Regions from separate parts of the Streptomyces sp. NPDC001480 genome, predicted to be linked through region 3. Evidence: riboswitches for the same ligand, from Rfam matches in the RefSeq annotation. Region 3 holds a riboswitch; each other region holds the start of a gene.
What was found. A riboswitch is a leader RNA that binds a small molecule or an ion and turns the genes downstream of it on or off. The one in region 3 is predicted to bind cyclic di-AMP.
Positions count from the first base shown of each region.

Region 1: it holds a riboswitch for cyclic di-AMP, as region 3 does, so the genes downstream of both, ACFY01_RS10890 (M23 family metallopeptidase) here and ACFY01_RS35360 (transglycosylase family protein) in region 3, are expected to answer to the same signal.
Region 2: it holds a riboswitch for cyclic di-AMP, as region 3 does, so the genes downstream of both, ACFY01_RS37425 (NlpC/P60 family protein) here and ACFY01_RS35360 (transglycosylase family protein) in region 3, are expected to answer to the same signal.
Region 4: it holds a riboswitch for cyclic di-AMP, as region 3 does, so the genes downstream of both, ACFY01_RS31305 (M23 family metallopeptidase) here and ACFY01_RS35360 (transglycosylase family protein) in region 3, are expected to answer to the same signal.

Region 1 covers NZ_JBIAVX010000004.1:115,774-123,581, forward strand. Annotated here, with positions in the region: gene ACFY01_RS10875 (DNA topoisomerase (ATP-hydrolyzing) subunit A) at 1-913, opposite strand, end outside; gene ACFY01_RS10880 (M16 family metallopeptidase) at 1,250-2,662, shown strand; gene ACFY01_RS10885 (M16 family metallopeptidase) at 2,659-4,047, shown strand; cyclic di-AMP (ydaO/yuaA leader) riboswitch at 4,284-4,445, shown strand; gene ACFY01_RS10890 (M23 family metallopeptidase) at 4,459-5,229, shown strand; gene ACFY01_RS10895 (GntR family transcriptional regulator) at 5,474-6,169, shown strand; gene ACFY01_RS10900 (HPr family phosphocarrier protein) at 6,318-6,599, opposite strand; gene ACFY01_RS10905 (GNAT family N-acetyltransferase) at 6,775-7,808, shown strand, end outside.
Region 2 covers NZ_JBIAVX010000019.1:93,144-100,951, forward strand. Annotated here, with positions in the region: gene ACFY01_RS37410 (NlpC/P60 family protein) at 1-818, opposite strand, end outside; gene ACFY01_RS37415 (hypothetical protein) at 1,187-1,540, shown strand; gene ACFY01_RS37420 (tellurite resistance/C4-dicarboxylate transporter family protein) at 1,518-2,474, opposite strand; gene ACFY01_RS37425 (NlpC/P60 family protein) at 2,501-3,682, opposite strand; cyclic di-AMP (ydaO/yuaA leader) riboswitch at 3,690-3,867, opposite strand; gene pcrA (DNA helicase PcrA) at 4,096-6,576, shown strand; gene ACFY01_RS37435 (M23 family metallopeptidase) at 6,619-7,808, opposite strand, start outside.
Region 3 covers NZ_JBIAVX010000017.1:104,657-112,464, forward strand. Annotated here, with positions in the region: gene ACFY01_RS35340 (exopolyphosphatase) at 361-1,263, opposite strand; partial or broken gene ACFY01_RS35345 (DUF501 domain-containing protein) at 1,519-1,980, opposite strand; gene ACFY01_RS35350 (septum formation initiator family protein) at 2,007-2,483, opposite strand; gene eno (phosphopyruvate hydratase) at 2,606-3,907, opposite strand; gene ACFY01_RS35360 (transglycosylase family protein) at 4,255-4,959, opposite strand; cyclic di-AMP (ydaO/yuaA leader) riboswitch at 4,964-5,148, opposite strand; gene ACFY01_RS35365 (transglycosylase family protein) at 5,331-6,362, opposite strand; gene ACFY01_RS35370 (cytochrome P450) at 6,553-7,808, opposite strand, start outside.
Region 4 covers NZ_JBIAVX010000013.1:249,051-256,858, reverse strand. Annotated here, with positions in the region: gene lhgO (L-2-hydroxyglutarate oxidase) at 1-1,162, shown strand, start outside; gene trmB (tRNA (guanosine(46)-N7)-methyltransferase TrmB) at 1,266-2,099, shown strand; gene ACFY01_RS31315 (PrsW family intramembrane metalloprotease) at 2,110-3,456, shown strand; gene ACFY01_RS31310 (aldo/keto reductase) at 3,476-4,420, opposite strand; gene ACFY01_RS31305 (M23 family metallopeptidase) at 4,522-5,553, opposite strand; cyclic di-AMP (ydaO/yuaA leader) riboswitch at 5,564-5,730, opposite strand; tRNA gene ACFY01_RS31300 (tRNA-Met) at 5,959-6,032, opposite strand; gene ACFY01_RS31295 (dihydrofolate reductase family protein) at 6,121-7,251, opposite strand; gene ACFY01_RS31290 (MarR family winged helix-turn-helix transcriptional regulator) at 7,348-7,808, shown strand, end outside.

The DNA.
Region 1 (7,808 bases), on a different contig from region 3:
CCTTGACGTCGGCGATGCCCTGGAGCTTCTTCGAGCCGACCAGGTCCTTGATCTTGGCGATCACCTTCTCCGGGCCGACGGTGAAGGGCAGCTCCGTGACGACCAGGCCCTTGCGGCGCGCGGTGACGGTCTCCACCGTGACCGTGGCGCGGATCTTGAAGGTGCCGCGGCCCGACTCGTAGGCGTCCCGGATGCCGGAGAGGCCGACGATCCGGCCGCCGGTGGGCAGGTCGGGGCCCGGGACGTGCCGCATCAGGGCGTCGAGGTCGGCGTTCGGGTGCCTGATCAGGTGGCGGGCGGCCGCGACGACCTCGCGCAGGTTGTGCGGCGGCATGTTGGTGGCCATGCCGACCGCGATCCCGGAAGCGCCGTTGACCAGCAGGTTCGGGAAGGCGGCGGGCAGGGCGAGCGGCTCCCGCTCCTGGCCGTCGTAGTTGGGGACGAAGTCGACCGTGTCCTCGTCGATCGACTCGGTCATCAGGCTCGTCGCCTCGGCCATCCGGCACTCGGTGTACCGCATGGCCGCCGGCGGGTCGTCGTTGCCCAGCGAGCCGAAGTTGCCGTGGCCGTCCACCAGGGGCACGCGCATCGAGAAGGGCTGCGCCATGCGCACCAACGCGTCGTAGATCGACGCGTCGCCGTGCGGGTGCAGCTTGCCCATGACGTCGCCGACGACGCGGGCGCACTTCACGTAGCCCCGCTCCGGGCGCAGGCCCATCTCGTTCATCTGGTAGACGATGCGGCGGTGCACGGGCTTGAGGCCGTCGCGGGCGTCCGGCAGGGCGCGCGAGTAGATGACCGAGTACGCGTACTCGAGGTAGGAGCCACGCATCTCGTCCACGACGTCGATGTCGAGGATCCTCTCCTCGTACGAGTCGTCGGGCGGCGGGGTCTTCGTGCTGCGGCGGGCCATCGCTGCCGGCTCCTCTTTTCTGGTCGCTCGCCTACGGGTCGCCCACGTCGGCTCGCTCGTGCTGAAGCGATTGACGGATCTGACGCGGACCATTGTGGACCGCGGCACTGACAGCGCGGGCCAGGCCCCGGCACGGGCGCCCACGGGACTCCTCGCGGACGACACGGACGTGTCGGACAGGCCCCGCCCGCGGCAGGGCTGCCCGCAGGCTACGCGATCCGCTGTGGGCGTACGTCGTGCGGGAACTTCGCCCGGGATGCGCAGGCTTGCATACAGTGGCAGGACCGGCAGGAAGACCGCGGTTTCACGACCGCCTCCGCGATCGAAGGGACGTACATGCCCATGGGTCACACGACCACGGCCGAGGCAGGCTCCGGGGGCCTGACAGCGACCGAGCACCGGCTGGCCAACGGTCTGCGCGTGGTGCTCTCCGAGGACCACCTGACCCCGGTCGCGGCGGTCTGCCTCTGGTACGACGTAGGCTCCCGCCACGAAGTCAAGGGACGTACCGGTCTGGCTCACCTCTTCGAGCACCTGATGTTCCAGGGCTCCGGTCAGGTGAAGGGCAACGGTCACTTCGAACTGGTGCAGGGCGCCGGCGGCTCGCTCAACGGCACCACCAGCTTCGAGCGCACCAACTACTTCGAGACCATGCCCGCCCACCAGCTGGAGCTCGCCCTCTGGCTGGAGGCCGACCGCATGGGCTCGCTGCTGACCGCCCTCGACGACGAGTCCATGGAGAACCAGCGGGACGTCGTCAAGAACGAGCGCCGGCAGCGCTACGACAACGTCCCCTACGGCACCGCCTTCGAGAAGCTGACCGCCCTGGCCTACCCGGACGGCCACCCCTACCACCACACGCCGATCGGCTCCATGGCGGACCTGGACGCGGCGACGCTGGAGGACGCGCGCGCGTTCTTCCGCACCTACTACGCGCCGAACAACGCCGTCCTCTCCGTCGTCGGCGACATCGACCCCCAGCAGACCCTCGCCTGGATCGAGAAGTACTTCGGTTCGATCCCCGGCCACGACGGCAAGCCCGAGCCGCGCGACGGCACGCTGCCCGAGACCATCGGCGAGCAGCTGCGCGAGGTCGTCGTGGAGGAGGTTCCGGCGCGCGCCCTGATGGCCGCCTACCGGCTCCCGCACGACGGCACGCGCGCGGCGGACGCGGCTGACCTGGCGCTCACCGTCCTCGGCGGCGGCGAGTCCTCCCGCCTCTACAACCGGCTGGTACGACGGGACCGTACGGCGGTCACGGCCGGGTTCGGGCTGCTGCGGCTGGCCGGGGCGCCCTCCCTGGGCTGGCTGGACGTGAAGACCTCCGGTGACGTCGAGGTGCCGGTCATCGAGAGCGCGATCGACGAGGAGCTCGCCCGGTTCGCCGAGGAGGGGCCCACGCCCGAGGAGATGGAGCGCGCCCAGGCCCAGTTGGAGCGCGAGTGGCTGGACCGGCTCGGCACGGTCGCGGGCCGCGCCGACGAACTGTGCCGGTTCGCGGTGCTGTTCGGCGACCCGCAGCTCGCCCTCACCGCCGTCCAGCGCGTACTGGAGGTGACCCCCGAGGAGGTCCAGGAGGTCGCCAAGGCCCGGCTGCGCCCCGACAACCGCGCGGTGCTCGTCTACGAGCCGGTCTCCGCGGAGGCCGCCGAGCAGACCGAGGACGTGGACGTTCCCGAGGACCCGGAGGCCGAGGCCACCGTGGAGACGCGCGCCGACCACAGCGAGAACGAGGAGGCAGCCAAGTGAGCGAGCTCGCCGCGATGGAGTTCCACCCGCAGCCCCAGGCGGGCGAGGCCAGGCCGTGGGCGTTCCCGGCCCCCGAGCGCGGCGCGCTCGACAACGGCCTGACCGTCCTGCGCTGCCACCGCCCCGGCCAGCAGGTCGTCGCCGTAGAGGTGCTGCTTGACGCGCCGCTGGACGCCGAGCCGGCCGGCCTGGACGGCGTCGCCACGATCATGGCGCGGGCCTTCTCCGAGGGCACCGACAAGCACTCGGCCGAGGAGTTCGCCGCCGAGCTGGAGCGTGCGGGCGCCACGCTCGACATGCACGCCGACCACCCCGGCGTCCGCCTCAGCCTGGAGGTCCCGGCCTCCCGCCTGGCCAAGGGGCTCGGGCTGCTGGCCGACGCCCTCAGAGCGCCCGCGTTCGCCGACAGCGAGGTCGAGCGGCTGGTGCGCAACCGCCTCGACGAGATCCCGCACGAGCTGGCCAACCCCTCCCGCCGCGCCGCCAAGGAGCTGTCCCGGCAGCTCTTCCCGTCGGCCTCCCGGATGTCCCGGCCCCGCCAGGGCACCGAGGAGACCGTCGCCAAGATCGACTCGCCGGCCGTCCGCGCGTTCTACGAGCGGCACGTGCGGCCCGCCACCGCCACCGCCGTCGTGGTCGGCGACCTCACGGGCATCGACCTCGACGAGCTGCTCGGCGAGACCCTGGGCGCGTGGGGCGGCTCCGCGGCCGAGCCGCGCCCGGTGCCGCCGGTGACCGCCGACGACACCGGACGCGTCGTCATCGTCGACCGCCCCGGCGCCGTCCAGACCCAGCTGCTCATCGGCCGCGTCGGCGCCGACCGGCACGACCGGGTGTGGCCCGCCCAGGTGCTCGGCACCTACTGCCTCGGCGGCACCCTGACCTCCCGCCTGGACCGCGTCCTGCGCGAGGAGAAGGGCTACACCTACGGCGTCCGCGCGTTCGGGCAGGTCCTCAGGTCCGGCCCCGAGGGCAACGGCGCCTCGATGCTGGCCATCAGCGGCTCCGTGGACACCCCGAACACCGGCCCGGCTCTCCAGGACCTGTGGACGGTGCTGCGCACGCTCGCCGCGGAGGGTCTCACCGACGCCGAGCGCGACGTGGCCGTGCAGAACCTCGTCGGGGTGGCGCCGCTGAAGTACGAGACGGCGGCGGCCGTGGCGAGCACGCTGGCCGACCAGGTGGAGCAGCACCTGCCCGACGACTTCCAGGCGACGCTGTACCGGCAGCTCGCCGCGACCGGCACGGTGGAGGCCACCGCGGCGGTCGTCAACGCCTTCCCGGTGGACCGTCTGGTGACGGTCCTGGTCGGGGACGCGGCACAGATCAAGGAGCCGGTCGAGGCCCTCGGCATCGGCGAGGTGTCCGTCGTGCCGGCCGAGTAGCCGAGCGACAGCGGTACGCGCGCGTGGGGCCCCGGTGACGATGGAACACCGGGGCCCCACGGTGTTCCCCCGGTCCGTCTCCCATGTGCCTCGCCAGATGTCCGAATTGGGGCGGAGGTTTCCTGTCTGACCTGTGGCGTGCACTACAAAAACCCTGTTGCGTTTGAGGATTGAAAGTCGCGGCCCTTAGCGTCGTCGAGGCTGTTCGTCAGGCAGTGCGCCGCACCCGCGGCACCGGACAGCGATCGCCGAGTCCCCGTACGGCGCGAGCCAGGGGAGCCGGGGACCCACCGTCCCTTGGGGTGAATCGGACGCCCGCGCACACCGCGAGGGGGTCCGTAGGAGACCTTCCTGCTCCGAACCCGTCAGCTAACCCGGTAGGCGAGAAGGAAGGAAAGGACCAGCCACTTCATGGCGTTCACCCGCGCCACCGGGAAGCACCGCCGTCCCAGCCGGATGCACCGCACCACCGCCCGCGCGGCGGGTGTCGCGGCCCTCGCCACCACCGGCGCCGTCGGCAGCCTCGCCGCCCCGGCGCTCGCCGCCGAGCCCGCGCCCGCGCCGGAGCAGACCGCCCTCACCCCGGTCATCACCATCAGCGAGTCGGTCCCCGAGCACATCGACGCCCAGGCGGCCGCCCAGCAGGAGGCCGCCGACCTGAAGGCGGCCGAGGAGGCGGCGCGGAAGAAGGCCGCCGAGCAGGCCCGTGCGCAGGCGGAGAAGGCACGCGAGGCCAAGGCGCGGGCGGCCCGCGAGGCCGAGCGCAAGCGGCTCAACGCGTTCGTGGCGCCGATCACCGGGTCCTACGTCTCCACCGGCTACCAGGCGAGCAGCTCCCTGTGGTCCTCCGGTTCGCACACCGGCATCGACTTCCACGCCGCGAGCGGCACCGCGGTCCACGCGGTCGGCTCCGGCACCGTGGTGTCCACCGGCTGGGGCGGGGCGTACGGCAACCAGATCGTGATCAAGATGGCCGACGGCATGTACACCCAGTACGGCCACCTGTCGTCCATCGGCGTCTCGGTGGGCCAGAAGGTCACCCCGGGCCAGCAGATCGGTCTGTCCGGCTCGACCGGCAACACCACCGGGCCGCACCTCCACTTCGAAGCCCGCACCGGCCCCGACTACGGCTCCGACGTCGACCCCGTCGCCTACCTCCGCAAGCACGGCGTGAACGTCTGACGAAGGCCCACCCCGGTCCGAAGGCCACCCGGCCACAAGACCCACCCCCCACCCGAAGCCCCGGCCCACGAGCCGGGGCTTTCGTGGTTTCCGTACGCTCCGTCGGCCTGCTCCGCCGACTTCCGCTGTCCAAAAAATATCCATGGATTCCGACCCGCCGTCGGAAATTCCCGCGCATTGCAATAGAGTCACGGAACGCGCGTCCATCGGTGACGTTTCACGGAGATGAATACGGAGGTCGGTCATGCGTATTCCGGCGCACTCGGTATGCACGGCGATCCGGGACGACATCATCGCCGGCGTCCACGAGCGCGGCAGCCGCCTCACGGAGGAACTCCTCGCCCGCCGCTACGGCGTCTCGCGCGTCCCCGTCCGCGAGGCCCTGCGCACCCTGGAGGCCGAGGGCTTCGTGGTGACCCGGCGGCACGCGGGCGCGTGCGTCGCCGAACCGACCGAGCAGGAGGCCGCCGACCTGCTGGAGATGCGCATGCTGATGGAGCCGCTCGGCGCCGCCCGGGCCGCCCAGCGGCGCACCGAGGCCCATCTCAAGGTGCTGCGCGGCCTGGTGCGGCTGGGCCAGGAGCGGGCCCGCCGGGGCAACAGCGACGACCTGCGCTCCCTGGGCGGCTGGTTCCACGAGACGCTCGCCCAGGCCTCCGGCAGCCACGCCCTGACCTCCGTACTGACCCAGCTGCGGCACAAGATCACCTGGATGTACACGGTGGAGGCGCCCGCCGACCCCGTGGGGTCCTGGACCGAGCACGGCGCCATCGTGGACGCGGTGGCGCGCGGCGACGGCGAGCGCGCCAGGGCGATCACGGCGCTGCACACCGAGCGCGCGACGGCCGCGCACCGGCTGCGTTTCACCGGCGGCACCGACCGTTCGGAACGTGTGAGGACCTCGCAACAAGCCGTAAACATTCCGAGCCTGCGGCATTAACACGGGCACCGTATACAAAGAAGAGCAATTCGGCGAGGGCTGTTTTCCCCTGCCTGAATTCTTGGTGCCACCGGAATTCCCGGTAAAACGGCGGAGCCGCGCCGCCCGAAAGGGGCGACGCGGCTCCGGCGTTCTGCGCGGTGTGTGCTCAGACGGTCTCGGGCAGCTCCTCGAGCCCCTCGGAGACCAGCTTCGCCAGCCGGTCCAGGGCGGCGTCCGCACCCTCGGCGTCGGAGGCGAGGACGATCTCCTCGCCGCCCTGGGCGCCGAGGCCGAGGACGGCCAGCATGGAGGCCGCGTTGACCGGAGTGCCGCCGGCCTTGGCGATCGTCACCGGCACGCCTGCGGCCGTGGCGGCTCGGACGAAGATGGAAGCGGGGCGGGCGTGGAGGCCCTCGGCCCAGCCGACGTTGACGCGGCGCTCAGCCATGTGTTGCTGCCCTTCGGTTCTCAGGGTTGTCTAGACCAGTTTCCCATATCGTGAAGCATGCCCGGACGGTCCTTCGTCCCGTCCGGATGTGTGGTCGGATCGCGGCCTCGATCCGATGTCGTCCTCCACAGACTGCCTCGCGCCGTTGTCGGACGCGAGCCGTACTCTGGGGCCCATGCAGACCCCGGCGGACCGGCAGGACCGGCACGAGTACCCCGCCCACTGGGAGGCGGACGTGGTGCTGCGCGACGGCGGTACCGCGCGCATCCGGCCCATCACCGTTGATGACGCCGACCGGCTGGTCAGCTTCTACGAACAGGTGTCGGACGAGTCGAAGTACTACCGCTTCTTCGCGCCCTACCCGCGCCTGTCCGCCAAGGACGTCCACCGCTTCACGCACCACGACTTTGTGGACCGGGTGGGACTCGCGGCCACGGTCGGCGGCGAGTTCATCGCCACCGTACGCTATGACCGCATCGGCGCCGACGGCATGCCCGCCTCCGCGCCCTCCGACGAAGCCGAGGTCGCCTTCCTGGTGCAGGACGCCCACCAGGGCCGCGGAGTGGCCTCCGCCCTCCTCGAACACGTCGCCGCCGTCGCGCGCGAGCGGGGCATCCGCCGCTTCGCCGCCGAGGTCCTCCCCGCCAACACCAAGATGATCAAGGTGTTCACGGACGCCGGGTACACCCAGAAGCGCAGCTTCGAGGACGGCGTCGTACGCCTGGAGTTCGACCTCGAACCCACCGACCGCTCGCTCGCCGTCCAGCGCGCGCGGGAACAGCGCGCCGAGGCGCGGTCGGTGCAGCGCCTGCTGGTGCCGCGGTCGGTCGCCGTGGTCGGCGTCGGCCGCACGCCCGGGGGCGTGGGGCGCGGCGTCCTCGGCAACCTCAGGGACGCCGGCTTCACCGGAAGCCTGTACGCCGTCAACAAGGCCTACCCCGAGGACCTGAAGGAGGCCGGCGGGGTGCCCGCGCACCGTTCGGTGCGGGAGATCGACGGCCCCGTGGACCTGGCCGTCGTGGCCGTGCCCGCCGAGCACGTGCCCGAAGTGGTCGCCGAGTGCGGCGAGCACGGCGTACAGGGGCTCGTCGTGCTCGCCGCCGGCTACGCGGAGGCCGGGCCCGACGGGCGCGAGCGGCAGCGCGCACTCGTCCGGCAGGCGCGCACCTACGGCATGCGGATCATCGGGCCGAACGCCTTCGGGGTCAT
Region 2 (7,808 bases), on a different contig from region 3:
GCGTAGGTCGTGCGGGGCAGAGAGATGCCCGCGGAGCGGTACGCGGCCTGGGCCAGGCCTGAGCAGTCGAAGGCGTTGGGGCCTGTGGCGCCCCAGACGTAGGGGCTGCCGAGGGCCCGGTAGGCGTAGGCGACGGCCGCCGCGGCGCGTGAGTTGGGGGCCGCCGCCGGGGTGGCCTCGTCCGCGGCCGGAGGGGCTGACGCGCGGTCCTGCGAGGGCAGTTGGGACAGCAGCCGGCGCGCCTCGGCCAGCTTCTCGGTGACGGACTTCTTCTGCCGCTTCAGCTCCGCCTGCCGGGACCTGAGTGACCGCAGCTCGACGTGGGCGGCGCCCCGCAGCTGCTCGATCTCCCGCATCCGCTTCCGTACCCGCGCCACGGCGTGCGCCTGGCGGTCGCCGGCCCGTTCGGCGAACGCGGCCCCGTCCAGGTACTGGTCGGGGTCGTCGGACAGGGCCAGTTGCAGTGCGGGGTCGATGCCGCCGCCGCGGTACTGCGCCGTGGCGATCGAACCGAGCGCGTCGCGGGCCGAGTTCAGCTTCTCCTGTTTGCGGGCGGCCTGGTCCCGCAGCGTGTTCAGTCGTCGCTGGGCCGTGTCCGCCTGCTCCTGCGCGCCGTTGTACTTCTCGGTGGCGACCTCCGCCTCCTGGTACAGCTTGTCCACCTTGGCCTTGACCTCGGCCGGTGTCAGCTGCGGCGCGGCGTGCCCGGTGCCGTCGAAGCCCGTCGCGGTCGCCGCGCCCGCCAGGGCGATGGTGACCGCCGTCCGGGCGGTGTTGCCGCTGAGCGGGCGCTGTCTGGGCTTGCGGTGCGCTGCCACCTGGACCGTCACGTCCTCTCGTAGGACCGCCGTGGGGAGCGGTTCACGCGCCCGGCGGCGGCCCGCACAGGGGCAACGGGCCGCCGCCGGACCTTTCTCGGCGGTGGTGTCCGACTGCCGCCCCTGGCCCGGGCGGCGGTGGGGAGCCGGTCACCTGGTGGAGGACGCTAAACCCGACTGTGACGGGGTGGTAACGCGATGTACGCAACTGAACCCACCGGACCGTCGGATGTCCGCACCTGACCGAGCCCCGGGCCCACAGTCGCCGCCTTCGGGCGATGCGCTGACCGATGCGGCGGTTTCCCGGGCGCGTGCCGACCATGGGGTGCTATGGGGCGCATATATGCGGCCCATTAGGCTCCGGCTTCATGGACGTACTCATCCATCTCTTCGTCGGCCTGCACATCGTCGGCATCGCCGCGCTCCTCGGCGGCTTCCTGACCCAGATGAAGGCGATGGGACGCGGCGAGGCCCGCTTCGTCCCGGCCATGCTGCACGGCGCCTTCACCATGCTGGCGACCGGCGTGATCCTGGTCGGGCTCAACGAGGCCGACGACCACCATGTCAACACCGTCAAGATCGGTGTGAAGCTGGCCCTGCTGATCGTGATCCTCGGACTGGTCTACGTGAAGCGGGACGAGGAGCGGGTGGACAAGAACCTCTTCGGACTGGTCGGCCTGCTGACCACGGCGAACATCTTCATCGCCGTGCTGTGGACCTGACCGCGCCCACGCCGACCACGAGCCACGCCGCCACCGAGATCCACACCAGCACGACCCCGGGCCCGCGCAGCCACGGGATCCCCAGGGCGGTGCCGACCGACAGCGTGGCCGCCGCGGTCATGCCCATGGGGAACACCGTCGACCAGCGCCGCACGTCGTAGCCCGGCCGCGGCCGCACCGCCTCCGTGACCAGCAGGACGACATAGCAGGCCCAGTCCAGCACGAGCAGCGCGACGGTCACGGTGCGCAGGACGCCCTGGTCGTCGCCGCTCCACAGGTACAGGCGCCCACCGTCGGCGGCGACCAGCCGCGCGCCGGCCAGCGCCGAGACGGCGAGCGCGCCGCCGCTGATCCACTGGTCCCCGGCGCCTTCGAGCAGCTGCCGCGGATCGAACCGGGCGAGGGCGAACCCGTAGAACACCAGTCCCAGCCAGAACAGCACGAGCGCGGTGTGCGCGAGCCACGCCGTGGCCGTCGCGGCGGCCAGCACGGCTCCCAGTACGGCGATCGACTCCGTGGCCACACAGCCCAGGAACACCGCCCCCGGCATGCGCCGCTCCCACCGCCGCAGGACGTGGACGAGCAGCACCGGCCAGAGCACGACCGCCAGCGCGAGCAGCGCCTCGGCCAGGACCGGCCGGCCCAGCAGCGAGAACCGGGTGCCCAGCACCGCCGTGGCGGCCACCGCGGTGAGCGAGCTCGGCGTCTCCGCCTCCGCCGCCCACCGCTCCCGCTCGTGCAGCAGCCGCAGGGTGAAACCGGCCGCGAACCCCAGCCAGGCGGCGCAGGCCAGCCCCAGGGCGGCCCGGGACAGCACCTCGTGACCGGCCGGCTGCAACCCCACCGACACGATCCCGGTCGCCATGACAGCGGCACCGGCTGCCGGTGAACGCCGGGCCCACCAGACGCGTAATGGTGAGAGGGAGCCCGGCATGAGCCCGATGCTAGGCGCCCGCCGGCTCAGGCCGGACGCACCACGCTGTGGATGATCGATTCGCCGCCGTAGTAGATCGACTCTTCACGGACGTACGCGCCGGGCTTGGGGGCGTGGATCATCATGCCGTTGCCGATGTAGATGCCGACGTGGCTCACGTCGTCGTAGAAGAAGACCAGATCACCGGGCTGGGCGTTGGCGAGGGAGACCGTGGTTCCGGCGTTGACCTGGTCGTAGGTGGTGCGCGGCAGGCTGACGCCGGCGGCCTTCCAGGCGGCCTGGGTGAGGCCGGAGCAGTCGTAGGAGCCGGGGCCGGTGGCGCCCCAGACGTACGGCTTGCCGATCTGCGCGCGGGCGAACGCGATCGCGTTCGCGGCCTTGGCGGAGGACGAGGAGGTCGGCGAGGACGGCGAGGTCGACGTGGACGAGTCCGACGCGGAGCCCGTCGAGGTCGAGGTGTCCGACGAGGCGCTGCTCTGCTGCTGCGCCTTCGCCTGCGCCGCCGCCTGCTCCTTCGCGAGCTCCGCCGCCTTGCGCGCGGCCTCCTCCCGCTTCTGCTGCTCGATCGCCGCGAGCCGCGCCTTCTCCTGCGCCGTCAGTGTGGACAGCAGCTCGCGCGCCGTCGCGAGCTTCTTCTGGACGGTCGCCTTGGCGGCCTGGAGGTCGTGCTGGGAGTCGGTCAGCGTCTGGAGGCTCTCGGTGGCCTCCTGCCGCTTCTTCATGGTCGCGGACTGCTCGGTGACGTAGTCGTCGACCGCGTTCTTCTGCCGCTTGGTCAGCCGGCTCATCAGCTGGGCCTGGTCGAAGTAGTCCTGCGGGGTGTCCGCGAGCAGGAAGGTGGCGGTGTCGGGAGCGGCGGCCCCGGTCCGGTACTGGGCGGCGGCGAACGAACCCAGCTTCTCGCGCGCCTTGTTCAGCCTCTCCGTGCGCTTGGCCACCTCGTCGAGGAGCGAGTCGACGCGCCGGCGCTGCTTGCCGGTCGTCTCCTTGGCCGCGTTGTACTTCTCGGTCGCCGACCCCGCCTGCCGGTACAGGTCGTCGACCTTCTTCTCGACCTCTTCCATGCTCGGCTTGCCGTCGGTGGAGGGGGTGGAGGGGGCGGCGTTGGCCGTCTGGGAGAGCAGGGCGACGGAGGTGAGGGCGGCGGTGGCGAGGGCGGGCTTGCGTATGCCTGCCCCACCCGAGGGGCGCTTGCGGTGCGACGCCAAGGGAGGCGACTCCTTCCAATGTTCCGCCTACCGGGTTAGCTGTCGGGTTCGGGCGGGTGGTTCGGAAGGGTTGCCCTACGGCCGTCGTCCCCGGTGGGGATGTCGGGCCGATTCACCCCAAGGTCTCGGTGGGTCCCCGGCTCCGGCTGCCGCGAGGGGCGCACCGGACTCGGCGGAGGCCGCGCGGCCCGGCGGGGTTCGCCGGTGGGGGTCGTACGGCCTGGCGGAACGCTAGCCAACTCGTGTGACTCATGTGAAGGTTGGTGCACTATATGTCCGATACATTTTCGTGACACGAGACGGGTGTGTCGTTGTCGTGACCATGTGGTTCCGCAGGGTGAGGAGATCGTTCCCCGGCCAAGTTCCGAGGGCGGCGGCCGGTTGTCGGTGGGGCGCCCTAGACTCGGAGAGCGATGAGCAGCCTCTTTGACGACAGCTTCCTGGCGGACCTCCAGGCCCCTCGCGGGCACGACGAGGAACCCCCGCCGCCGCCCGAGGACGATCACGCTCCGGAGCCGGTTCCGGACGATCTGTTCGGCGGGAAGTTCGACGTGCCGCCGGACCGGGACGCGTACTACCGCGACGGTGCCCCGCGCCCGGCGATCGACGCGGCCGCGCTCCTGGAGGGGCTGAACGAGAACCAGCGCGCGGCAGTGGTCCACGCCGGCTCCCCGCTGCTCATCGTGGCCGGCGCCGGCTCCGGCAAGACGCGCGTGCTCACCCACCGCATCGCCCACCTGCTCGGCGAGCGGGGCGTCCACCCGGGCCAGATCCTGGCGATCACCTTCACCAACAAGGCCGCCGGCGAGATGAAGGAGCGCGTCGAGCAGCTCGTCGGCCCGCGCGCGAACGCGATGTGGGTGATGACCTTCCACAGCGCGTGCGTGCGCATCCTGCGCCGGGAGAGCAAGAAGCTCGGCTTCACCTCGTCGTTCTCGATCTACGACGCCGCCGACTCCAAGCGCCTGATGGCCCTGGTCTGCCGCGACCTGGAGCTCGACCCGAAGCGCTACCCGCCGAAGTCCTTCAGCGCCAAGATCTCCAACCTGAAGAACGAGCTGATCGACGAGGAGGACTTCGCCGCCCAGGCCGCCGACGGCTTCGAGAAGACCCTCGCCCAGGCCTACGCCCTGTACCAGTCGCGGCTGCGCGAGGCCAACGCCCTCGACTTCGACGACCTGATCATGACGACGGTCAACCTGCTGCGCGCCTTCCCGGACGTCGCCGAGCACTACCGCCGCCGCTTCCGCCACGTCCTGGTCGACGAGTACCAGGACACCAACCACGCCCAGTACGCGCTCGTGCGCGAGCTCGTCGGCACCTCCGAGCACCCGGCGGACGTGCCGCCCGGCCCGGACGACCTGACGCCCGCCGAGCTGTGCGTGGTGGGCGACGCCGACCAGTCGATCTACGCCTTCCGCGGCGCGACCATCCGCAACATCCTCCAGTTCGAGGAGGACTACCCGGACGCGACGACGATCCTGCTGGAGCAGAACTACCGCTCCACCCAGACGATCCTCTCCGCGGCCAACGCGGTCATCGAGCGCAACGAGTCCCGCCGCCCCAAGAACCTGTGGACCAACGCGGGCGCGGGCGCGCGCATCACCGGCTACGTCGCCGACACCGAGCACGACGAGGCGCAGTTCGTCGCCGACGAGATAGACCGCCTCACGGACGCGGGCGAGGCGAAGGCCTCGGACGTCGCCGTCTTCTACCGCACCAACGCCCAGTCCCGTGTCTTCGAAGAGGTCTTCATCCGCGTCGGCCTGCCCTACAAGGTCGTCGGCGGTGTCCGCTTCTACGAGCGCAAGGAGGTCCGGGACGTCCTGGCCTACCTGCGTGTCCTCGCCAACCCGGAGGACTCCGTCCCGCTGCGCCGCATCCTCAACGTGCCCAAGCGTGGCATCGGTGAGCGCGCCGAGGCGATGATCGACGCCCTCGCCCAGCGGGAGAAGATCAGCTTCCCGCAGGCGCTGAAGCGGGTCGACGAGGCGTACGGCATGGCGGCGCGGTCGACGAACGCGGTCAAGCGGTTCAACGTGCTGATGGAAGAGCTCCGTACGATCGTCGAGTCCGGCGCGGGCCCGGCCACCGTCCTGGAAGCCATACTCGAACGCACCGGATACCTGGCCGAGTTGCAGGCATCCACCGACCCGCAGGACGAGACCCGCATCGAGAACCTCCAGGAACTCGCGGCAGTGGCGCTGGAGTTCGAGCAGGAGCGCGGCGAGGGCGAGTCGGTGGGCCTGTCCGACTTCCTGGAGCAGGTCGCGCTGGTCGCCGACTCCGACCAGATCCCGGACGAGGAGGACGGCGACGGCGTCATCACGCTGATGACCCTGCACACCGCCAAGGGTCTGGAGTTCCCGGTGGTCTTCCTGACCGGCATGGAGGACGGCGTCTTCCCGCACATGCGGGCCCTCGGTCAGACCAAGGAACTGGAGGAGGAGCGGCGGCTGGCGTACGTCGGCATCACGCGTGCGCGGGAGCGGCTGTATCTGACCCGGTCGGCGCTGCGCAGCGCGTGGGGCCAGCCCTCCTACAACCCGCCCTCCCGTTTCCTGGAGGAGATCCCGCCCGCCCACGTGGAGTGGAAGCGGAAGGGAGCTGCGGCCCCGACGCCCTCCGGACCGGCGTCCGCAGTGGCGGCCTCGCTGTCCTCCAGCCGCTCGCGCTCCTCGGCGTCGGGCGCCTCCGGCTTCGCCACCCGCAGGTCCTCGGAGAAGCCGGTGGTGGCGCTGGCCGTCGGGGACCGGGTGACGCACGACCAGTTCGGGCTGGGCACGGTCGTCGGGGTGAAGGGCACGGGCGCGAACGCCGAGGCGACGATCGACTTCGGCGACACCAAGCCGAAGCGGCTGCTGCTGCGGTACGCGCCGGTGGAGAAGCTGTAGGGGCGAGGCCCGGGGTTCCGGGGGCTCGGCGCCCCCGGGGTCCTACGTCGGGTCGAGCCCGTGGCTGCGCAGCCACGGCAGCGGGTCTATGGCCGCTCCGCCGCCCGGCCGGACCTCGAAGTGCAGGTGCGGGCCGGTCGAGTTGCCGGAGTTCCCGGAGTACGCGATCGGAGTCCCGGCTTTGACGGTCGTGCCGGCGGGAACCCGGTAACTGGAGAGGTGGCAGTACCAGGTCTGGGTGCCGTCCTTCGCCGTCAGGATCAGCATGTTGCCGTAGGCGCTGTTCCACTTCGTCGAGACGGTGCCGTCGGTCGCCGCCATCACCGTCGTGCCGTACGAGACGGGGAAGTCGATGCCGGTGTGCACCGACATCCAGTTCACGCCCGCCTGGCCGAAATAGGCGCTGAGCCCTTTCTGCGCGACCGGAAGGACGTACTTGGGGCGCAGCCGCTCCTTGCGGGCCGCCTCCGCGGCCGCCGCCTTCTTGTCGGCCGCCTGCTGGGCCTTGAGGTCGATGCGCTCCTGCGTCCGGCTGGCCCGGTCGGCGAAATCGTCGGCGCCGGCGGAGAGGGTCCTGAGCTGGGAGTCCAGCTTGCTGTTGGCGATGGACGGTTTCACCGCATGCGCGTCCGAAGCGCTGGCCGTGGTGTCCTTGCCGCCGTCGTCGGTCAGGCTGCCGACGGAAGCGGCGGCGATCCCGGCGACCCCCATCACACAGACCGACGGCACGGCGACGGTCAGCAGGGCGGAGCGCTTGGGAGGTGTACGGCGACGGGAGCGGGCCGCGCTGCGGGAGCCCGGCCGGGGCGGCGCCGGGGTGACCTCTTCCTGGTCGTCGAGCAGGGTGGCGACGGCGGGCAGCTCGCCGGTCGCGGTCAACTCGTCGCCGTCCGTGACCTGTTCCGCCTCGGCGTTCTCCTCGTAGGAGACCTGTTCCTCGTACCCCTCGTAGGAGACCTGCTCGAAGGTGGCGGTCCCCTGCTGGTCGAAGGGCTGCTCGTAGGACTCGGGCTCGGTGGCCGTGGCGGTGCCGTCGGAGTTCCACTGCGTGGCGTCGTACGCGCCGGTGTCGAAGGCCTGCGTGCCCCACTCCCACTGCTGGGTGAGGTCGGGCGTGGCCCCGGACTGGTCGGGCTGGAGCCAGGCGTTCGCTTCCCACTGGCCGCTGACGTCCGGGGACGTCGCCTGGTGCGGGATGCCGACGAACTGCTGCTGGCCGGTCGTCCAAGCGG
Region 3 (7,808 bases):
CCGCGTGACGCAGGTCATGATTGCGGAGGGGAACCGGTCGCCGCCGTGACCCGTTGTCAATGGCGCGTGAGCTGCCTCTCCGTCTCCCGCTGGCCCCTGTGAGCCCCCGGAAACACCTCTTGCGGACCTTCGCCGGACACCGCCCCGCAAAGCGCTCCAGAGCGGGCTCCCAGGCCTGTTGGACCCCCGAACGGCTCAACAGAACCTCCGGGATCCCCCTGACGGGCCGAATTCCTTGTGAAGAACTTCACGAACTTTTCCGGCGGAGCGTCAACGAGGGGCCCCGGAGGGCCCCCCGACCGCGCTCAAACGTTATCCGACCTGCTCACCCGACGGCTACTGGTCGGTAACAAAAGAGACCTAGGACACCGACCACGCGATGCCGTCGAGGATGTCGTGCTCGCTCACGACGACCTCCTCGGCACCGATCCGCTCCATGATCGCGAGCAGGATCAGGGCACCGGCGCCGATCACGTCGACCCGGCCCGGGTGCATGGAGGGGATCGCCGCGCGCTCGGCATGGGTCGAGCGGAGCAGCCCACTTGTGATCTCGCGGACCCGGTCCAGCGGGATACGGGAGTGGTGGATGGCCTCGGAGTCGTACTCGGGCAGGTCCTGAGCGATCGCCGACACGGTGGTGACGGACCCGGCGAGACCGACCAGCGTGCGCGCCTCGCGCAGCGGAACCGTCTCCTCGGCGAGGTCGAGGGCCGCCTCGATGTCCGCCCGCATCGCGGCGACCTGCTCCTCGGTGGGCGGATCGCTCACCTTGCCGTCGCGCAGCAGGTGCCGCTCGGTCATCCGCACGCAGCCGATGTCCACGGAGCGCGCGGCCTGCACGTGCTCGTCGCCGACGACGAACTCGGTGGAGCCGCCGCCGATGTCCACGACCAGGTACGGCCTGGCGAGGTCCGCGCGGCCCTTGAGCTCCTTCGTCGCCCCCGTGAACGAGAGCTCCGCCTCCCGGCCGCCGGTGATGACCTCGGGCTCGACCCCGAGGATGTCCACGACCCCGCGCACGAACTCGTCCCGGTTCTCGGCGTCCCGGGAGGCGGAGGTGGCGACGAACCGCACCTTCGGGGCGCCCAGTTCACGGATGACGTCCGCGTACTCGCGGCACGCGGCGAAGGTCCGCTCCAGCGCCTCGGGCGCCAGCCGGCCGGTGCGGTCCACGTCCTGGCCGAGCCGCACGATCGTCATGCGCCGGTCCAGCTCCAGCAGCTCGCCGGTGGACGGGTTGACGTCGGCGACGAGCAGGCGGATCGAGTTCGTACCGCAGTCGACGGCGGCGACCCGGGAGAAGCCCTCCGGGACGAGCGGCCTGTCGGCGAAGAAGCCGCTGCGGGCCTCGGCGGGGTCGAAGACCGCACCCTGCTCGCCCGGGTGCTCGTCCGCCGGATCGGGCGCCTGGAGCGGCTGCACGCACGGCCCCTTGCGCCACCACTCGGGCAGCATGGCGAGCGCCTCGTCGCCGAGGGGGTTCACGCCCGGCCCCGCGGCCAGCGAGTGGGCCACGAGGACGTGCAGGCACTTCACGCGGTCCGGCATGCCGCCCGCGCTCGGGAAGCCCGCCAGGACCTCGATCTCGTCCCGGCGCCGGATGTAGTCCTCGTGCGCGGCCCGGTAGGCGGCGGCCAGTTCGGGGTCGCTCCCCAGCCGCTCGGTCATCTCCTTCATGACGCCGTTCGCCTCCAGCGTGCCGATCGCCGAGGCGGCGCGCGGGCACGTCAGGTAGTACGTCGTCGGGAAGGGCGTGCCGTCCGGCAGCCGGGGCGCGGTCTCCACGACGTCCGGCTGTCCGCAGGGACAGCGGTGCGCGATGGCGCGCAGTCCGCGCGGGGGCCGCCCGAGCTGCTGCTTGAAGGCCTCGACGTCCGCCTCGGTGGGCTCGGTGCGCGGGGTTTGGGGCAGATCGAACAGCGTCAGCGCGGAGCGCTGCCCTTGAGGGGTGGTGGTCGGGCGACGGGCGGGAGTTTCCATGCCTGTACGAAAGTCTCTCTGTGGGTTCACTGGTCGGCGGCGTCGGACTTGTCGACCCCGTCCCAGACGTTCGCGTACCAGGGGCGGTCGGCCGCCACCAGGTCGGCGCGCGCCTGCTTGGCCGCGCCCGGGTCGATCACGACGTAGCCGGTCTCCCCCGGCATCACGTAGTGCAGCCGCCGCCGGATCTGCTGCTCGGCGTAGGTGTCGTCCTGCCACCGCGCCTTGAGGTCGCGCAGCTCCTCGACCCGCTCCTTGGCCTGTTGCTTCTCCCGCTGGAGGTCGGCGATCTGGGCGCGCTGGGAGACGTACTGCCGCATCGGGTAGGCCAGGGCCACCACCAGCGTGCACACCACGAGGGCGAGCAGCGCGGCCCGGCTGGTGAGCCGCGAGCGGCGGGCCTGCCGTTTGGTCTGGGAGCGGTAGACCCGGGCCGCCGTCTGCTCGCCGAGCAGCCGGATCCTGGTCGCGGTGGAGAAACGGTCCCGTTCCTTCGCGGCCATCTGGCTCTCCGTCTCCCCTGCGTGCGTCCTGGGTGCTTCCTACGTGCGTACGTCCCCGCACACGGTACGGGACCGAGTACGGGGACGTACGTACGACTGGCTGTCGCTTGACCCTGGCGGGGTCAGCCCTTGGAGATCGCGCCGCGGAAGCGCGGGAAGGCGGAGCGGCCGGCGTACACCGCGGCGTCGTCGAGGATCTCCTCGATGCGCAGCAGCTGGTTGTACTTGGCGACGCGCTCGGAGCGGGCCGGGGCACCGGTCTTGATCTGGCCGCAGTTGGTGGCGACGGCCAGGTCGGCGATGGTGACGTCCTCGGTCTCGCCGGAGCGGTGGGACATCATGCACTTGAAGCCGTTGCGCTGGGCGAGCTCGACGGCGTCCAGGGTCTCGGTCAGCGAGCCGATCTGGTTCACCTTCACGAGCAGGGCGTTGGCGGTGCCCTCCTCGATGCCGCGGGCCAGGCGCTCGGGGTTGGTGACGAACAGGTCGTCGCCGACCAGCTGGACCTTGTCGCCGAGCTTGTCGGTGATGACCTTCCAGCCGGCCCAGTCGTCCTCGAACAGCGGGTCCTCGATGGAGACGAGCGGGTAGGCCGCGACGAGCTCCTCGTAGTACTCCGTCATCTCGGCGGCGGAGCGGGACTTGCCCTCGAACTCGTACTTGCCGTCCTTGTAGAACTCGGACGCGGCGACGTCGAGCGCGAGCGCGATCTGCTCGCCCGGGATGTAGCCGGCCTGCTTGATCGCCTCGAGGATGAGGTCGAGGGCGGCGCGGTTGGACTCGAGGTTCGGGGCGAAGCCGCCCTCGTCGCCGAGGCCGGTGGACAGGCCCTTCGACTTCAGGACCTTCTTCAGGGTGTGGTAGACCTCGGCACCCCAGCGCAGCGCCTCGGAGAAGGACTCCGCGCCGATCGGGGCGATCATGAACTCCTGGATGTCCACGTTGGAGTCGGCGTGCGAGCCGCCGTTCAGGATGTTCATCATCGGCACCGGCAGCAGGTGCGCGTTCGGGCCGCCCAGGTAACGGAAGAGGGGGAGGTCGCTGGCCTCGGAGGCGGCGTGGGCCACGGCGAGCGAGACGCCGAGGATGGCGTTGGCGCCGAGGGAGCCCTTGTTGTCGGTGGCGTCGAGGTCGAACATCGCCTGGTCGATCAGGCGCTGCTCGGTGGCGTCGTAGCCGACCAGCTCCGGACCGATCTGCTCGATGACGGCGAGGACGGCCTTCTCGACGCCCTTGCCCAGGTAGCGGTTGGGGTCTTGGTCGCGGAGCTCGATGGCCTCGAAGGCGCCGGTGGAGGCGCCGGACGGGACGGCGGCACGACCCGTGCTGCCGTCGTCGAGGCCGACCTCGACCTCGACCGTGGGATTGCCTCGGGAGTCCAGGATTTCCCGGGCTACGACGACGTCGATGGACGGCACGAGCATCTCCTTCTTGGATGTGACGCTGAAAGTGCGGGGCTGTGTGCCTTGCGGCTGGGCCTTGCGACTAGAGCCTAACCGTCCCCGGGTCGTCGGCAGCCGACCGACCGTCCCGTGGACACGGTGACGGTACACATTGTTCCCCGGCGGAACAAAGGGCCGGAGGGAAAAGGCTTGGGAAACGGCTCCGGGGAAACGGCTGGGGGAAACCAAAAGACCCCGCCCCGGCGCGTACGGGGGAACACGCGCCGGAGCGGGGAGCCCCGTGGGGGACGGGGGGCGTGACCCTCACGGGGCCTCCGTCATGGAGACCACCGGTATGAGGGTGCTGTGGTTCTGCTACCAGCCAGGTGTCACTTCAGGTGAAGCTGCTGGCCCGGGTAGATGACGTTGGCGTCGTCGATGATGTCCTTGTTCAGCTGGAACAGCTTCTGCCAGCCGCCGGCGACGTGGTGCTTCTCGGCGATCGAGCTGAGGGTGTCACCCTTGACGACCTTGTACTCGCCGTCGCCCTTCTTGACCTTCTTGCCGGTCGGGGTCGTGACGGTCTTCTTGGTGACGGTCTTCTCGGGGGCCTGGCGCTCCGCGGAGCGGTTGGCGGCCTGCCCGTCGGTCGAGCGGGTGCTGGTGCTGTTCGACGAGGAGCCGGCGGAGTTCGACGAGCCGCTGCTCGAACCGCTGTAGGCGGCGCCGGACAGGCCCTTGCCGCAGACCGGCCAGGCGCCCTTGCCCTGCGCGGCGAGGACCTTCTCGGCGACGGCTATCTGCTGGGACTTGGAGGCCTGGTTGGCCTGGGCGGCGTACTGCGTGCCGCCGTACGCGGCCCAGGTGGAGGCGGAGAACTGCAGACCGCCGTAGTAGCCGTTGCCGGTGTTGATGGACCAGTTGCCGCCGGACTCGCACTGGGCGACCGCGTCCCACTCGGAGGCGGTGGCGGCGGAGGCGTTGCCGGCCGCTATCAGCGGGGCGGCGACGGCGGCGCCGGTGACACCGGCGACAGCGATGGCGCGGACGGCCTTGGACGGACGACGGTGCTTGCCCTTGCCGGAAAACAGCATGGATCGATCCCCTCACCGACGCCTGCGAGGTGAGCTGTCGGGTTCGGGCCGGTTGAGTTGCCCGGCCGCACCTCGCGTGGTTCTCGTGCGAGGCGCGGCTTCACCCCTAGCCGTCCCCGGCGGTCTTTCGACCTCCGGGCCCGGCGCTTACCTTGGGTCCCCCGCTCCTGCCTACGGCGCTTGACGCGACGACTGTTCCCGGGCAGCCGCTGGCAGGATTCGGCGTTGCGGCGGCCGGGGCCCGCATTGGCGAGCGGTCATGACCGTAGACACGCGATCCGCGGAATTTCAAAGACGATCAGGGCTTCTGAGACTCATCCCACACTTTCACCAAAGCGGACAACATGCCCAAAACGGGGCGTCAACTCCCGCTACTTTGCACCCGTTTCGGCAGTGAGTTCCAGGGTCTGACCGGGGGTGATGTTGTTCGGGTCGGAGCCGAGGGCGTCCTTGTTCGCGGCATAGAGCGCCCGCCACCCGCCCTCGAGGTCAAGGGAGTCGGCGATGGAGGCGAGGGTGTCACCGTCGCGGACGGTGTAGTCGCGCGCGGCATGCCGGCCGGAGGTGGTGGCGGACTGACTTTTCGTCACGTTTTCATCCGCACTGTCGCCCCGGTGACGGCCACCACTGCTCGCCCCGGTGTCCACAAGGCTCCAGGAACCGCCCGTCTGCCATGAATTGTCCGAGTCGTCGATCTCGGGGGACGCCGTGGCCGAACCGCTGCTCCCCTTGGCCTTCCCGGAGCCGGAAGACGCCGACTCGCCCGACCCGGCGGAACCGTCCACACCCTTGGATCCCGCACCGGCGTCCAGGCTCGGCGAGGGCGAGGCGTCCGACGAGGAGCCGGAATCGGACGACCCCGACGAATCGGACGACGAACCCGAGGAATCCGAGGATCCCTTGGACTCCTTGGCCCCCTTCGAATCGGACGAACCGGCCGAATCGGATGAGCTCGACGAATGGGAGGAATCATCGGAACCGGACGATCCGGACCCTCCGACGCCCGTATCGACGTCCACCGAACCGGAGTTCGACGTGAGGCCGGACAGGAGGGCACAGGTGGTCCAGGGCTTGGTGCCCTGGTCGGCGAGGATCTTCTCGGCGACCGCGATCTGCTGCGAGCGGCTGGCCTGGTCCGGGGTGGAGGCGTAGTCGAGGCCGCCGTACTTGTCCCAGTCGTCCTGGGACATCTGGAGGCCGCCGTAGTAGCCGTTCCCCGTGTCGGCGCTCCACGAGCCGCCGCTCTCGCACTCGGCCACCTTGTCCCACGTGGTCCCGTCGGCCGCGTTGGCGGCGGATGCGCCGAGCAGCGGGATGGCGATGGCGGAGCCGGTCACTCCGGCCGCGACGAGGAGGGCCGGAGCCTGACGGGGGCGTCGGTGGCGACCGTTCCCGGAGAGCATGCGGTGACCTTTCGCAAGACAGCAGTAACCGGCGCGGCGGCTGCGGTGAGGCGCCGCGCTGACGAGTGAACGTATCGGCAGACGATCACTTGTCACAAGTTAATGCCGCGCAGATCACGTGAAGATCACAGAGTTGAACGCTGGTCACTTTTTCGTGAAGGCGCCGCCCGCCGTCCCCCTTACCGGTCGATTACCGGACGGGCGTGAACTCCACGGGCAAGGTGCGCAGTCCACGCATGATGAGCCCACCGCGCCACCGCAAATCGGCTGGTTCCACCGCGAGTCGGAGGTCGGGAAGACGGCTGAGGAGGGTGGCGAGCGCGGTCTGGCCCTCCAGCCGGGCGAGCGGGGCGCCGAGGCAGTAGTGGATGCCGTGGCCGTAGCCGAGGTGCTGATTGTCACGCCGCCCGAGGTCGAGGACGTCCGGGTCGGCGAACCGCTCGGGATCCCGGTCCGCGGCGGCGAGTACGACCAGGACGGGGTCGCCGGGTGCGATCTCCTGCCCGCCGACGGTGAGCGGCCGGGTGGCGAACCGCCAGGTGGCGAGCTCCACCGGGCCGTCGTAGCGCAGGAGTTCCTCGACGCCGGTCTCCAACAGGTCCTGTTCCCCGCGCGCGAGGGACTCCTGGAGCCGCTGCCGCTGCCCTGGGTGCGTGAGGAGGGCGTACGTGCCGTTGCCGATGAGATTGACCGTCGTCTCGAACCCGGCGAACAAGAGGATGAACGCCATGGCGGCGGCCTCGTTCTCGGTGAGGTGCTCACCGTGGTCGGAGGCGCGGATGAGACCGGAGATGAGGTCCTCGCCGGGCGCCGGTTCGGCCGGGAGCGCCTCGCGCTTCTTGTGGATCAGCTCGGCGAGGTAGCCCCGCATCTTCTTCACCGACCGCGCGACCCCGCCGCGCGGTCCTCCGCCGTGGCGGATCATCATCCCCGCCCAGTCCCGGAAGTCGTCCTGGTCCTCGCGCGGGACGCCGAGCATGTCGCAGATGGCGTAGATGGGGAGCGGGAAGGCGAACTCGTGGATGAGGTCGGCGGAGCCCTTCGCGGCGAACCCGTCGATGAGCTGGTCCGTCAGCTCCTGCACGCGCGAGGCGAACTCGGCGACGCGGCGCGGCGTGAACGCCTTGCTGACCAGCCGGCGCAGCCGGGTGTGGTCCGGCGGGTCGATGTTGAGCAGATGCGTCATCAGCTCGGCCTTGCGCTCCCCCGGGATCCCCGTCTTGCCCTTGGCGTGCGCGGGCTCGTCGTGGTGCGCCGGGTTCTTCGACAGCCGCGGATCGGCCAGCGCCTGCTTGGCGTCGGCGTACCGGGTGACCAGCCAGGCCTCCACCCCGCTGGGCAACTTCGTCCGCCGCACGGGCGCGTGCTCCCGCAGCCAGGCGTAGGCCGGGTAGGGGTCGCTCGCGAACTCCCAGGTGAAGAGCTCGGGGGCGGGCGCGTCGGGGG
Region 4 (7,808 bases), on a different contig from region 3:
CGTCGGGCTGTCCACCGCGTACGCGATCACGCGTGCCGCGCCGGGCACCCGTGTGACCGTGCTGGAGAAGGAGCCGGGAGCGGCCCGGCACCAGACGGGGCGCAACAGCGGGGTCATCCACAGCGGGATCTACTACCGGCCCGGCTCCCTGAAGGCGCGGTACGCGGTGCGGGGCGCGGCCGAGATGGTGAAGTTCTGCGCGGAGTACGGCGTCGCGCACGCCGTCACCGGCAAGCTGATCGTCGCCACCGAGCGGGAGGAGCTGCCGCGGCTGCACGCGCTCGTGCAGCGCGGCCGGGAGAACGGGATTCCGGTACGGGAGCTCGGATCGGCCCAGATCGCGGAGTACGAGCCTGAGGTGCAGGGGCTCGCGGCGATACACGTCGGGACGACGGGGGTGTGCGACTTCACCGGGGTCGCGCGGCAGCTGGCCGAGGCGTCCGGGGCGGAGATCCGGTACGGGGCGCGGGCCGAGCGGATCGACCGGCGGCCGGAGCTCGGCGTCGCCGTGCGAACCGCGGGCGGGGACGTCGTGCGCGGGCGGGTGCTGGTGAACTGCGCCGGGCTGTACTGCGACGAGGTGGCCCGGCTGACCGGTGACGAGCCCGGGGTGCGGATCGTGCCGTTCCGGGGTGAGTACTACGAGCTGGCGCGTCCGGGGCTGGTGCGTGGGCTGGTGTATCCGGTGCCGGATCCGGCGTTCCCGTTCCTCGGCGTGCATCTCACGCGCGGGATCGACGGCGGCGTGCACATCGGGCCGAACGCGGTGCCGGCGCTGGCCCGCGAGGGGTACGGCTGGGGGGTCGTACGGCCGCGGGAGACGGCGGTGACGCTGGCCTGGCCGGGATCGTGGGCGATCGCCCGGCGGCACTGGCGGTACGGGCTCGGGGAGTTCCGGCGCTCGGTGTCGAAGGCCGCCTTCACCAAGGCCGTACGCAGACTGCTGCCCGCGGTGGAGGAGGCCGATCTCGTACGGGCCCCCGCCGGGGTGCGGGCGCAGGCGGTACTGCGGGACGGCACGCTGGTGGACGACTTCCTGATCAAGGAGGGTCCCCGCGCGGTGCACGTACTGAACGCCCCGTCACCCGCCGCCACCGCTTCGCTGCCGATCGGGCGGGAGGTGGCGAGCAGGGCGTTGAGCGCGCTGGAGGCCCTGGGGTGATCCCCGTCGCGCCGTGGTCCGGCCGGTGTCGCCGAGCGCGTGCGCCTCGGCGGCGTCGGCCTCGGTCGGGCGCCGGGGCGGCCCCGCGTAAAATCGAGTCACTGTGTCTGACTCGTTGAACGCTCCCGAAACCCCCGGCCCCCCGCATCCCGCCCCCGGTGTGTCCATCCGGCACAGCCGGGCCAAGGGGGAGCCACGGTTCCCGGACGGCCCGAAGGCGGACCCGGCGGGGTCGCACTTCGAGCGGCGGATCCGGAGTTTCCAGCCGCGGCGGAGCCGGGTGACGGCGGGGCAGGCCGACGCGTTGCAGCGGTTGTGGCCCAAGTGGGGGCTGGACATCGACGGGCGGCGGGACATCGATCTCGCCGAGCTGTTCGGCAACGACAACCCGGTCGTGCTCGAGATCGGGTTCGGGATGGGAGAGGCCACCGCTCGGATGGCCGCCGCGGATCCCGGCACCAACATCCTCGCGGTGGACGTGCACACCCCGGGCCAGGGCAACCTCCTGGGCATCGCGGACCGCGACGGGCTGTCCAACGTCCGCGTCGGCAACGGCGACGCCATCATCCTGCTGCGCGAGATGCTCACCCCGGACTCGCTGGACGGGCTGCGCGTCTACTTCCCGGACCCCTGGCCGAAGAAGCGGCACCACAAGCGGCGGCTGATCCAGCCGGAGTTCCTCACCCTGGCCGCGACCCGGCTGAGGCCCGGGGCGGTCGTGCACTGCGCGACCGACTGGGAGCCGTACGCCGAGCAGATGCTGGAAGTGCTGACCGAGCACCCGGACTTCGAGAACACCCGGCCCGACGGCGGTTTCGCGCCGCGTCCCGACTTCCGCCCGCTGACCCGTTTCGAGGGACAGGGCCTGGAGAAGGGACATGTGGTGAATGATCTGCTGTTCCGCCGCGTACAGCAGCGGGAGCAGCAGCGACGTTAGGGTCAATGCCGTGGCCACCTTTCCCCCGTATCCGACGCACCCCGCCGGTCCCGTCGACGGTGCGCTCCGGCACCCGCACTGGTGGCAGCGCAGGTGGGTGCGGTACGGGGCGCTGATCACGCTGCTGGCGCTCTCCGGGCTGGTCATCCTGGCCCTCGTGCGGCAGCAGACCGGCACGGAGGGGTTCCTCGTCGGGCTCGGGCTGGCCGTGCTGCCCGTCCCGCTGCTCATAGCCGCCTTCCGCTGGCTGGACCGGGTCGCGCCCGGCCCGTGGCGGAACACGGTCTTCGCCTTCGCCTGGGGCGCCTGCGCGGCGGCGCTGATAGCCATCGTCGCCAACAGCTTCGCCACCAAGTGGATAGCGACGACGGGCGACCCGTCCAGCGCCGACACCCTCGGCGCGACGGTGATAGCGCCGATCGTGGAGGAGTCCGCCAAGGCCGCCGCCGTCCTGCTCGTCTTCCTCTTCCGCAGACGGGACTTCACCGGGATCGTGGACGGCGTGGTGATAGCCGGGGTCACGGCCACCGGGTTCGCCTTCACCGAGAACATCCTCTACCTCGGCACCGCCTTCGGCACCGACCAGATCACCGGCGGCCGCGGCATCGCCTCGGTGACCGCGGCGACCTTCTTCGTGCGCGTCATCATGTCCCCGTTCGCGCACCCCCTGTTCACCGTCATGACCGGCATCGGCTTCGGCATCGCCGCCCTGTCCGCCGACCGGCAGCACGTGCGGCGCGTGCTGGTGCCGCTGGGCGGGCTGCTGCTCGCGATGGGCATGCACGCGCTGTGGAACGGCTCCTCCACCTTCGGCGAGTACGGCTTCTTCGCCGTGTACGGGACCTTCATGCTGCCCGCGTTCGGGCTGCTGACCTGGCTGGTGATCTGGACGCGCCAGCGGGAGCTGCGGACCGTACGGGAGGAGCTCCCGGCGTACGTCCTCGCCGGCTGGCTGGGCCCGGGCGAGCCGTTCGCGCTGGGCTCGATGCGGGCCCGGCGGATGGCCCGTGACTACGCCCGTCATCACGGGGGCAAGCCGGCCGCGCGGGCGGTGGCGCAGTACGAGGCGTACGCGACCTCGCTGGCGTTCCTGCGGCACCGGGGGCGCCGCGGGCGGGCGGGGGCCGACTTCGTCGTACGGGAGCGGGATCTGCTGGCCGAGCTGTGGAGCAGACGGCAGGCGGCACGGCCCGCGCTGGAGTACGCGGCGAGGGCGTCGGCTCCGGTGGTTCCGACACCCTGGCCGGTGTACGGGGTGCAGGGGGCGTACGGGTACGTACAGGGGCCGCCCGGCCCCGGGCCCGGCTACGGGTATCCGGCGGCGCCGTACACCGCCTACAACCCGTACCGGACGTAGCGGAACGGGGCGGGGACGGCTACGCCGACGCCTCGGTGAGCCGCGTCAGCTCCTCCCCGGTGAGTTCCAGCTCGGCCACCCCGAGCAGCGCCGGCAGCTGGTCCACCGTGCGGGCCGAGGCGAGGGGAGCCGCCACCGTCGGCTGCGCGGCGAGCCAGGCGAGGGCCACGGTGGCCACGGGGGCGTCGTGCGCGGCGGCGATCTCGTCGAGGGCCGTCAGGACCTTCTGCCCCCGCTCGGTCTCGAGGTGCTTGGCCGCACCGCCCGCCCGCGCGCTGTCCACGGTGGTACCGGGCCGGTACTTGCCCGTGAGGAAGCCGGAGGCGAGGGCGTAGTACGGCACGACCGCGAGGCCTGCGCGGTCGGTGACGTCCCGCAGCGGTCCCTCGTAGGTGTCGCGCGAGACGAGGTTGTAGTGCGGCTGAAGTGCCACGTACCGGGCGAGGCCCTCGCGCTCGGAGAAGTCGAGGGACGCCTGGAGGCGCTCGGCCGAGATGTTGGAGGCCGCGATGTAGCGCACCTTGCCCGTCCGGACGAGTTCGTCGAGCGCCCCGATGATCTCCTCGACCGGGACCTCGGTCTTGTCGAAGTGGGTGTAGTAAAGGTCGATGTGGTCGGTGCCGAGGCGGCGCAGGGAGGCGTCGGCCGCGGCCTTGATGTTGCCGGCGGTCAGGCCCTGGTACTTCGGGTGCTGGCTGACCTTGGTGGCGATGACGACGTCGGAGCGGTTGCCGCGGGACTTCAGCCAGTTGCCGATGACGGTCTCCGATTCACCGCCCTCGTTGCCGTCGACCCATGCCGAGTAGGAGTCGGCGGTGTCGACGAAGTTGCCGCCGGCGGCCGTGTAGGCGTCCAGGACGGCGAAGGACTGCGCCTCGTCGGCGGTCCAGCCGAAGACGTTGCCGCCGAGGGCGAGCGGGAAGACCTCGAGGTCGGAGTTGCCGAGTTTGCGAAGGGAAGTCATGCCTTGATCCAACAACCGCGGCGGTGGCGCGCATTCCGCGAAGACCGGCAGCCCTGACGTCGGGGGGTGTCGTCAGGGCTGCCGGGGAACTGAGGGACGCGTCAGGGGTTGAGGCCCTTGCTGTGCAGCCACGCCATCGGGTCGATGCCGGTGGCCTGGCCGCCGGGGTGGACCTCGAGGTGCACGTGCGGGCCGGTGACGTTGCCGGTGGCGCCGACGCGGCCGATGACCTCACCGGTGCCGACCTTCTGGCCGACCTTCACGTTGATCGAGGACTGGTGGCAGAACCACAGCTCGGTGCCGTCGTCGAGGGTGAGGATGGTGCGGTAGCCGTAGGCGCCGGCCCAGCCCGCCTCGGTGATCGTGCCGCTGTGGATGGCCTTGATGAGCGTGCCGGTCGGCGCCGCGAAGTCGAGGCCGGTGTGGTAGCCGGAGGACCACATGGCGCCGGGCTGGCCGAAGGTGCCGGTGATCGTGTACGAGGAGGTCGGCAGCGTGTACTGCTTGGCCAGCTTGGCGAGACGGTCGGCCTCGGCCTGCTTCTTGGCGACGGCCTCCGCCTTGTCCTTGGCGGCGGCGGCCTGGGCGGCGGCTTCCTTCTCCGCCTTGGCGGCCGCGGCGGTGGACTGCTTCTCGGCGGCGGCCACGGCGGCGGCGGTCGCCTTGCCGTCGACCTGGTTCTTCTGCTGCTCGGCCTGCGCCATGATCCGGTTGCGCAGGGCCTCGCCGGCGTCGGCGCTGTCCTGGTCGCTGGCGGCGGTTGCCACGCCGACGTGGGACAGGCTTGCCGTGGTGGCCTTGGCGCCGTCGGTGTCGTCGCCCAGCAGGGAGCCGACGGAGGGCAGGTCGGGCATGGAGATGTGGACCGGCGGCTTGCCGGTGTTGGCGCTGGCCATGCCGCCCGCGCCGACGGCGGCTATCACGCCGACGCCCAGGACGGTGGAGCTGCGGGCGAGCCCGCCGCCGCGCTGCTTGCTGACGCGGTGCCGGCCGCGTACCGGGGCGAGGGACTCCTCGGTGGGGTTCCACTCCTCCCAGGGGCCCTCGTCGGTGCGGTACTCGCCGTAGCCGAAGGTCTCGGTGCGCTGGCTCGGCACGAACGGGGCTGTGGGGGCAGGCGGGTTGGACGCCACGCGGGCGTGCTCCTTCCTTCCGTAACGCCTACCGGGTTAGCTGACGGGTTCGGAGCGGGAAGGTCTCCTACGCGCGTATACCGGTCGTGAACCCAAGCGGTTCACGGCGGTGTCGGCGTGATTCACCCCAAGGTGGTGGTTCCCCGGTTCCCTCGCGGGATTCGGCATGTGCGCACGGAGCCGTCTCGGGTGACGGCTGGGACGACCGCGCTGCGTTATCGAACGTTAATAGAGCTACCGGTCAGTTTCCAAGCGGTTCGGCTTGATCATTACGGTTTTCACAGGAGAACTTTCAGGCCATGACCGGCGAAAAACGGGCGAGTTGAGCCCGGCGCGGGGTGGCGGAGGCCGGGAAAGCACTCAGGGCCGGAATCCGTGTACTGGATTCCGGCCCTGAGCCTTCAGTAGCGGGGACAGGATTTGAACCTGCGACCTCTGGGTTATGAGCCCAGCGAGCTACCGAGCTGCTCCACCCCGCGTCGTTGTGTCACCAGTGTACGTCATCCGCGGGACCGCTCGCACACACCTTTTCGAGCAGGGCTTTTTCCGGAGTCCCCGGGGTTCGGGTCAGCCCGGCAGGTGCCGGTTCGGCGCCTTCGCCGCCTCCTCGTACTCCGGCAGGACGACCACGTCCACACCCCCGGCCGCCAGCAGCCCGCTCCCGTCGGCTCCGGTGACGAACGTGTCCGGCTCGCGCCAGGCCGTGACCACCCGCCGTACCCCCGCGTCGAGGATCAGCCGGGCACAGGGCGCCGGCCGGGAGGCCCGCCGGGCGCACGGCTCCAGGCTGCTGTACACCGTGGCGCCGGCCAGCCGGGGGTCGTCGGGCCGGATCTTGGCCAGCGCCGCCTCCTCCGCGTGGACCACGGGATCGTCCCCCTCGCGTGAGTGGCCGCGCGCGAGTTCCGTACCGTCGGCGGCCACCACCACCGCCCCGACGCTGAACGCCGTCTCCGAGGGCGGGCACAGCGCGGCCAGTTCACAGGCGGTCCGCAGCCAGTGGCGGTCGGCCGCGACGGCCGCCGGTCCGGTGCCGGGCGCGGTGGGCTCGTAGCGCATCAGGACGACGTCCTCGATGCGGCGCGTCTCCAGCAGTCTGAGGCGCCCGTCCTGGTAGCCCCCGGGCCCGAACAGGCGGGGTGCACGGGGGTCGCCGACGAGGAGGGGGGCCAGGACGAGCTGCAGCTCGTCGGCCAGGCCCTGCCGCAGCAGCTGGGTGTGGATGGTGCCGCCGCCCTCGACCATCAGGCGGCGCACTCCGCGCACTGCGTACAGATGTTCTAGAAGAGCGGGCCAGTCGAGATCCGGGCCCAGTGGGACGACGTCGGCCGCGATGCCCAGGGCGCGGGCCTGCTCGGCACCCTTGCCGGTCGTGTAGAGGACCTTCTCGCCGCCGGTGTGCCAGAAGTTCGCGTCCGGGTCCAGGTCGCCGGTGCCGCTGACGGTGACCTTGAGCGGGTACTCCGCCCGTCCCGCGGCGAGCCGGGCCGCCCGCCGCTCGTGCGAGTTGACCAGGAGCCTGGGGTTGTCGGCGCGGATGGTGCCGGCGCCGACCAGGATCGCGTCGACGGACGCCCGCACCTCGTCGACCCGGTCGAAGTCGGCCGGGCTGGAGAGCAGCAGCCGGTCGGGGCCGGTGTCGTCGAGGTACCCGTCGAGGGAGACGGCGGCGGACAGCAGGACGTACGGACGGGGCATCGACGCGCTCTCTTCGGGAGGCGGGCAACGGCGGACCCGGTGGACCGGCCAGACCCGGATCTTGGTTCAAGTTTGAAACAAACCTACACTGGTGGCATGACGACCCGCTGGCTCACCCCCGAGGAGCAGCGCGCCTGGCGCGCCTACATCGCCGGCAGCCTCCTCCTGGAGGACGCCATCGACCGGCAGCTCCAGCAGGACACCGGCATGCCGCACCTCTACTACTCCATCCTGGCCAACCTCTCCGAGGCGCCGGAACACAGTCTGCGCATGACCGACCTCGCGGAGAAGTCGAAGATCACCCGGAGCCGGCTGACCTACGCCGTGACCCGGCTGGAGAAGGACGGCCTGGTGCGGCGCGAAGGGTGCCCGTCCGACAAGCGGGGCAGCATCGCCGCGCTGACCGGCGAGGGGATGGCCGTCCTGGAACGTGCGGCGCCGTGTCACGTGGCGACCGTACGCGCCTCCCTCTTCGACCGCCTCAGCCCCGAGCAGGTGCGGCAGCTGGAGGAGATCTTCAGCTCGGTCGCCGACGCGCTCCAGGGCGAGGACGCGGG